DNA from 2 places in the Pantoea agglomerans genome. Region 1 is predicted to be linked to the other one. Evidence: predicted binding sites of a transcription regulator. Region 1 holds the regulator's gene; the other holds the start of a gene.

Region 1 (4,022 bases):
CTGCGCCGTCGACAGCGGCAGATAGCCTGCTTCGCTGACGCGACGCTGTCCCTGCGGCGACAATACCTGGTGCAGAAAGGCGTCAACCAGCGGCGGCAGCGGCTTGCCTGGGGGCTTATTTACGTAGATATAGAGCGGGCGCGCCCAGGGATAGCGGCCGCTGCGGATAGAGTCAGCGTCCGGCGCTACCGCCGCGCGCTGGCCGTCGGCCACGGCGAGCATCTTCACGCCGCTGAGATGAAAGCCGAAGCTGGCGTAGCCGATGCTGCGCGGATTGGCGGCGACCGCCTGCACCACGGCGGCCGAGCCGGGAAACTCAGCCACGTCGGCGCGAAAATCGCCGTTGCACAGCGCCTGCTGCTTGAAGAAGCCCCAGGTGCCCGAGGCGGAGTTGCGCCCGTAGCGCTGAATCGGCCGCCGTGCCCAGTCGGGCTGGCGCACGCCCATATCGCCCCAGCGAGTCGGCACCTGCGGCCCGCCGCACAGGCGCGTCACGGAAAAAATAGCGTCGAGCTGGCGCGCGTCGATCTGCGTCAGCGGGTTGCGCTGATTCACCACCACCACCAGCGCGTCGAGCGCCACCGGCACGGCGAGCGGCGCGTAGCCGTAGCGCGCCTGAAAGGTTTGTCGCTCCTCCGCCTGCATAGGGCGGCTCATCGGCCCGAGCTGCGCGGCGCCCGCCGCCAGCGCGGTTGGCGCGGTGGAAGAGCCAGAGGCCTGCACCTGCAGATTGACGCCAGGGGCCTGCGCGCTGAAATCTTCGCTCCACAGCATCATCAGCGTCCCCAGAGTGTCAGAGCCGACGCTGCTGAGGTTGCCGGTGAGCATGGCAGGCTGAGGCGCCGCCGCCAGCGTCAGCGCGGGCGAGAAGAGTGAGAGCAACAGCAGCAAGGCGCGCATGAGAGGTTCCATTAACGGTTAATGGACGGCATTCTCCTGCAATCCCGCGCTGACGATCAACCTCGACGGCAGCGTAAAGGTGAAGCAGGTCTCTTTATTGGGAATGCTGGTGATCTCCAGCCGCGCATTATGGTGGCTGAGGGCGTGCTTGACGATCGCCAGCCCCAGCCCGCTGCCGCCGGTGGCGCGCGAGCGCGCCTTATCTACGCGGTAGAAGCGCTCCGTCAGGCGCGGCAGATGCTCCGCCGGAATGCCCGGCCCGTTGTCGCATACCCTGAACTGTGCGCCCTGGCGGCTGCGCAGCCAGCTGATATCGATGCGCGTGCCCTCTGGCGTATGGTTTACCGCGTTATAGACCAGGTTAGAGAGGGCGCTGCGCAGCTGATCGTCATCGCCGAGCACCTTGAGATGGGGATCGGTATGGAAATGGATCTCATGGCGGCCGCTGCTCAGCGTCTCCGCTTCGCGCTGCAGCAGATGCAGCATCATCGGCACATCCACCGTCTCTTTCATGTCGAGAGCCGGCGCGGCCTCAATGCGCGACAGCGTCAGCAGCTGGCGCACCAGGCTGTCCATGCGGCGCGTCTGCTCCTGCATAGTCTGCAGCGCCTTGCCGCGCGAGCGCTCGTTCATCACCGAGTCGTTCATCATCTCCAGATAGCCCTGCAACACCGTCAGCGGCGTGCGCAGCTCGTGACTGACGTTGGCGAAGAAGTTGCGGCGCGCCCCCTCCAGCTGGTGCATCTGCGTCACGTCGCGCGCCACCATCAGCCACTGCCCTTCGCTGTAGGGCATGATGCGAAACTCCATATGGTGCTGGTTATTGAGGATCAGGGTGAGCGGCTTGTTGAAATCGCGCTGGCGAATATAGCGGGAGAATTCAGGGTAGCGCAGCAGGTTGAGGATGTTCTGGCCGTTATCTTCCGGCCAGCGCAGGCCAAGATGCTGCTGCGCCAGGCCATTACACCAGAAAATCGCCCCCTCTTCCGTGGTGAGCACCACCGCGTCGGGCAGCGTCTCTGCGCCGCTGCGAAAGCGCTTGATCAGGTTACCCAGCTCGCGCCGCCGCCGCCGGTTGCGCAGCTGCATCTGATAGAGCCCGTAAAACAGCGGCTCCCAGCTCGCCCGTCCGGTGGGCGGCGTCATGGTGCGATCCACCCACAGCCAGTGCGACAGCCGCATCAGATTATAGAAATGCCACAGCAGCACCCCCAGCACGCTGGCCAGCAGCAGCCAGGGCAGATAGCCGAAAATTAAACCGATAATCAGCGCCGGCAGGCAGGCCAGCGCCAGCTCGGAAAGCAGTCTCTTCCAGGAGAGTCGTTCCAGCACGGTAAAGGCTCCGTTTAGTAGCGGGCGGAGAAACGATACCCCGTTCCGCGAACGGTTTGAACCATGCGATCGTGGCCGGACACCTCCAGCGCCTTACGTAAGCGGCGAATATGCACGTCGACGGTGCGATCTTCCACATAGACATTGGTGCCCCAGACGTGGTTCAGCAGCTGCTCGCGGCTGTAAACGCGCTCGGGGTGGGTCATAAAGAAGTGCAGCAGCTTATATTCGGTCGGGCCCATCTCCAGCGGCGTCGAGGCCGACATCACGCGGTGCGACGAGGGGTCGAGGCTCAGCCCCTGCATCTCGATGACCTCCTCCACCGCCATCGGCGAAATGCGGCGCATCACCGCTTTGATGCGCGCCATCAGCTCTTTCGGCGAGAAAGGCTTGGTGATGTAGTCATCGGCGCCCACCTCCAGACCGCGTACGCGATCTTCCTCTTCGCCGCGCGCCGTCAGCATCATCACCGGAATATCGCGCGTCAGGGCTTCGCGCTTGAGGTGCTTGATAAACTGAATACCGCTGCCGCCCGGCAACATCCAGTCCAGCAGAATAAGATCTGGCCAGGGCTCAATCAGTTTCCCTATCGCGCTGTCATAATCCTCCGCCTCGATAGGCTGGTAGTCGTTCTGCTCCAGCACGAAGCACAACATTTCACGGATAGGGGCTTCATCTTCCACAACCAAAATGCGCTTAGCCATTGTAACTCCTGCTGATGTGACTGCTGTCACCGTTATATGCGGCGCCATTATGCGTCAGATTTATGACACTTTTATGAAAAACATAGCCGCTTAATCAGCGCGTTAACACTGCTTTATGACAGCCGGCGCGGCTTTTTTCGCTTTTGCGCCATAGCCGGTATAATCGTCCGGCAAATCGTTACGGCAGGGAGTTTTATGCGCATCATTCATACCGCGGACTGGCACCTCGGTCAGTTTTTTTATAACAAGAGCCGGGCGGCCGAGCACCAGGCCTTTCTCGACTGGCTGCTGGCGCGTATTGAGGAGCATCAGGTCGATGCGCTGATCGTCGCGGGCGATCTTTTCGACAGCGGCACGCCGCCGAGCTACGCGCGCGAACTCTTTAACCGTTTCGTGGTGGCGCTGCAGCCGACCGGCTGCCAGCTGGTGGTGCTGGCGGGCAACCACGACTCGGTCGCCACGCTTAACGAGTCGCGCGCCCTGCTCGCCTGCCTGAATACTCAGGTGATCACCACGCCGCAGGCGGATCATAACCTGCTGCTGCTGCGCGACCGCGCCGGCGAACCGGGCGCGCTGCTCTGCGCCATTCCCTACCTGCGGCCGCGCGATATTCTGCGCAGCCGGGCGGGCCAGTCGGGGCGTGAGAAGCAGCAGAGCCTGCTGGAGGCGATTGCCGCCCACTACCAGCGCAGCGTTGACGCGGCGCGCGCGCATCCGCTGGCGCTGCCGGTGATCGCCACCGGCCACCTTACCACCGTCGGCGTCAGCAAAAGCGATTCGGTGCGCGATATCTATATCGGCACGCTCGACGCCTTTCCCGCGTCGGCTTTTCCCGACGTCGACTACGTGGCGCTGGGCCATATCCATCGCGCTCAGCGCGTCGCCAACAGCGACCATATCCGCTACAGCGGTTCGCCGATTCCGCTCAGCTTCGACGAGCTCGGCAGCGAGAAAAGCGTCTTCCTGCTGGAGCTGGACACCCGCGGCCTGCGCGCCGTAACGCCGCTGCCTGTTCCGCAGTTTCAGCCGATGAAGATGCTAAAAGGCTCGCTGGCAGAGATCGAGGCGCAGCTGGCTCCCTTCGCC
Region 2 (4,022 bases), 1.0 Mb from region 1:
GGTACCGGCATCGCCCATACGCGCTGGGCAACGCACGGCGAGCCGTCGGAGGCCAACGCGCATCCGCACGTCTCAGAGCAGATCATCGTGGTGCATAACGGCATCATTGAAAACCATGAGCCGCTGCGTGAAGCGCTGATTGAACGCGGCTACCGTTTCACCTCAGAAACCGACACCGAAGTGGTGGCGCATCTGGTGCACTGGGAGCAGAAACAGGGTGGGTCGCTGCGTGAAGTGGTGCTGCGCGTTATCCCGCAGCTGCGCGGCGCCTATGGCATGGTGATCATGGACAGCCGCGATCCGTCGCTGCTGGTGGCCGCACGCTCCGGCAGCCCGCTGGTGATTGGCCGCGGCGTTGGCGAGAACTTTATCGCCTCTGACCAGCTGGCGCTGCTGCCGGTGACGCGCCGCTTTATCTATCTGGAAGAGGGCGATATTGCCGAGATCAGCCGTCGCGACGTCACTATCGTCGATCGCGCGGGCAACGCGGTGCAGCGCGCCGAGATTGAATCGAACGTACAGTATGACGCGGGCGATAAAGGCATCTATCGCCACTATATGCAGAAAGAGATTTACGAGCAGCCGATGGCGATCAAAAACACCTTAACCGGTCGTTTTAGCCACGGCGAAGTGGATCTCAGCGAGCTGGGACCCAATGCAGAAACCCTGCTGAGCCAGGTTGAGCATATTCAGATCATCGCCTGTGGCACCTCCTACAACTCCGGTATGGTGGCGCGCTACTGGTTCGAATCGCTGGCGAATATCCCCTGCGACGTCGAGATCGCCTCTGAATTCCGCTATCGCAAATCTGCGGTGCGTAAAAACAGCCTGCTGATCACCCTGTCGCAGTCTGGCGAAACGGCCGATACGCTGGCGGCGCTGCGTCTTTCCAAAGAGCTGGGCTACCTCGGCTCGCTGGCAATCTGTAACGTGGCTGGCTCTTCGCTGGTGCGCGAATCCGATCTGGCGCTGATGACCAAAGCGGGCACCGAAATCGGCGTCGCCTCAACCAAGGCGTTCACCACGCAGCTCACCGTGCTGCTGATGCTGGTGGCGAAACTGGGCCGCCTGCGCGGTATGTCGGCCGAGCTTGAGCACGATATCGTGCATGGCCTGCAGGCGCTGCCGAGCCGCATCGAGCAGATGCTGGCGCAGGACAAACGCATTGAGCTGCTGGCGGAAGATTTCTCCGACAAGCATCACGCGCTGTTCCTCGGCCGCGGCGATCAATATCCGATCGCCATGGAAGGGGCGCTGAAGCTGAAAGAGATCTCCTATATCCATGCGGAAGCCTACGCCGCTGGCGAGCTGAAGCACGGCCCGCTGGCGCTGATTGACGCTGATATGCCAGTTATCGTGGTGGCGCCAAACAACGAGCTGCTGGAGAAGCTGAAGTCCAATATTGAAGAGGTGCGCGCGCGCGGCGGCTTGCTGTACGTGTTTGCCGATCAGGACGCCGGCTTCAGCGACAGCGACGGCATGAAGATTATCTCCCTGCCGCACGTAGAAGAGGTGATCGCGCCAATCTTCTATACCGTGCCGCTGCAGCTGCTCTCCTATCACGTCGCGCTGATTAAAGGCACCGACGTGGATCAGCCGCGTAACCTGGCGAAGTCAGTGACGGTCGAGTAACCGCTAACGAGCCGCTCTCTTGCTGGAGCGGCTCTTTTTTATCAGTGGACTTTGCGATTAAGGTCGTCAACCGTGCGCTGCAGTTCGCTTATTTGCCGATCCTTATCTTCAAGCTGCTTTGTCAGGCTCTGCTGCTCTCTTTTCAGCTCTTCAACATCTTTTAGTCTTTTCCTTCGATAGATTTCAGCTTCGCTGTATGTGTCATAAATCTGTCATATTTCCTACATTTCACTGTCATCAAACTGTCCTATTTTCCCTCCTGCAGCAATCACTGACTCCAACTACAACGGCTCCGAGCCTGAGATTAACTCCCCTGGAGGGAACATGACACTGATGCGTAGCACCGTAGCCCGAATCCTTACCGCCACTCTTGCCGTAAGCGCGGTTTCTGCCTTTGCAGCCACCGATCTGACGGGCGCGGGCGGGACTTTCCCGGCACCGGTTTATGCCAAGTGGGCAGCAGAATATCAGCAAGCCACCGGTAGCAAAATCAACTACCAGGGCATCGGTTCATCCGGCGGCGTTAAGCAGATCATCGCGAAAACCGTGGATTTTGGCGCGTCAGATGCGCCGATGAAAGATGAAGACCTGCAGAAAAACGGCCTGTTTCAGTTCCCGACCGTTATCGGCGGCGTGGTGCTGGCCGTCAACATCCCGGGCGTGAAATCAGGCGAACTGACGCTTGACGGCAAAACCGTCGGCGATATCTACCTGGGCAAAATCAAGAAGTGGAACGACGCGGCAATCACTAAGCTGAACCCCGGCGTGAAACTGCCAGATACCAACATCAACGTGGTGCGCCGCGCGGATGGTTCCGGCACCTCATTCGTCTTCACCAGCTACCTGGCGAAGGTTAACGAAGAGTGGAACAGCAAAATCGGCAAAGGCAACACCGTTAACTGGCCGGCCGGTCTGGGCGGCAAAGGCAACGACGGCGTCGCGGCGTTTGTACAGCGTCTGCCGGGCTCCATCGGCTATGTGGAGTACGCCTACGCCAAACAGAACAACCTGACCTACACCAAACTGGTGGACGCCGACGGCAAGCCGGTCGCTCCGAGCGAAACCAGCTTCTCTAATGCGGCGAAAGGCGCAGACTGGAGCAAATCCTTTGCGCAGGATCTGACCTTCCAGAAAGGCAATGATGCGTGGCCGATCACCTCTACCACCTTCATTCTGGTCTACAAAGATCAGGCTAACGCCGAGAAGGGCAGCGAAGTGCTGAAATTCTTCGACTGGGCATACAAAAACGGCGACAAAACCGCGAACAGCCTGGATTACGCCACCCTGCCGGATAGCGTAACTCAGCAGATCCGCGACGCCTGGAAAGCCAACATCAAAGACAGTTCAGGCAAAGCGCTCTACCAGTAAGTGAACAACTCCGGCCGGGCGCGCGTCCGGCCAGATCGAGAAGGGCGGCCTCGCGTCGCCCTGATAACCTCTGAAGAATGAGACTTCTATGGCTGCAACGAAGCCGGCATTCAAAGCCCCCGGTAAGCAAGGTGACATGATTTTCGGCGCGCTGGTCAAGCTGGCGGCGCTGATTGTCCTGTTGCTGATGGGCGGCATTATCGTCTCCCTGATTTTCTCCTCCTGGCCCAGCATCCAGAAATTTGGCTTTTCCTTTCTGTGGAACAAAACCTGGGATGCGCCGAACGAAGAATTTGGCGCGCTGGTGCCGATCTACGGCACCCTCGTGACCTCGCTGATTGCGCTGATTATTGCCGTGCCGGTGAGCTTCGGCATCGCGCTGTTTCTGACGGAGCTGTCGCCAGGCTGGCTGCGTCGTCCGCTCGGCACCGCCATTGAGCTGCTGGCGGCGATCCCCAGCATCGTGTACGGCATGTGGGGCCTGTTTATCTTCGCACCGCTGTTTGCCGAATACTTCCAGACGCCGGTAGGCGAGGTGATGTCGAGCATCCCCTTTGTCGGCGCGCTCTTTTCCGGTCCGGCCTTCGGCATCGGCATTCTGGCGGCGGGCGTTATTCTGGCGATCATGATCATCCCTTATATCGCCTCGGTGATGCGCGACGTGTTCGAGCAGACGCCGGTAATGATGAAAGAGTCCGCCTACGGTATCGGCTGCACCACCTGGGAAGTGATCTGGCGCATCGTGCTGCCGTTCACCAAAAATGGCGTGATTGGCGGCGTGATGCTCGGTCTGGGACGCGCCCTGGGCGAAACCATGGCGGTCACCTTTATTATCGGCAACACCTACCAGCTCGACAGCCCTTCGCTGTTTATGCCGGGCAACAGCATCACCTCCGCGCTGGCGAATGAGTTCGCCGAAGCCGAGTCGGGCGTACACGTCGCCGCGCTGATGGAGCTGGGGCTGATCCTGTTCGTTATCACCTTTATCGTGCTGGCCATTTCTAAACTAATGATCCTGCGCC

The links. Region 1 encodes PhoB, which activates phosphate uptake and scavenging genes when phosphate is short. Its sites were predicted from a motif close to CTGTCATAAAACTGNCNNAT; they were not measured.
Region 2: a site for PhoB is predicted at 1,831-1,850, ahead of pstS (phosphate ABC transporter substrate-binding protein PstS). Genes of this name have one in related genera too.

The regions. Positions count from the first base shown of each region.
Region 1 covers NZ_CP083809.1:3,063,644-3,067,665, forward strand. The annotation lists gene LB453_RS17460 (PstS family phosphate ABC transporter substrate-binding protein) at 1-900, opposite strand, end outside; gene phoR (phosphate regulon sensor histidine kinase PhoR) at 919-2,232, opposite strand; gene phoB (phosphate response regulator transcription factor PhoB) at 2,247-2,936, opposite strand; gene sbcD (exonuclease subunit SbcD) at 3,132-4,022, shown strand, end outside.
Region 2 covers NZ_CP083809.1:4,070,732-4,074,753, forward strand. The annotation lists gene glmS (glutamine--fructose-6-phosphate transaminase (isomerizing)) at 1-1,632, shown strand, start outside; gene pstS (phosphate ABC transporter substrate-binding protein PstS) at 1,957-3,000, shown strand; gene pstC (phosphate ABC transporter permease PstC) at 3,089-4,022, shown strand, end outside.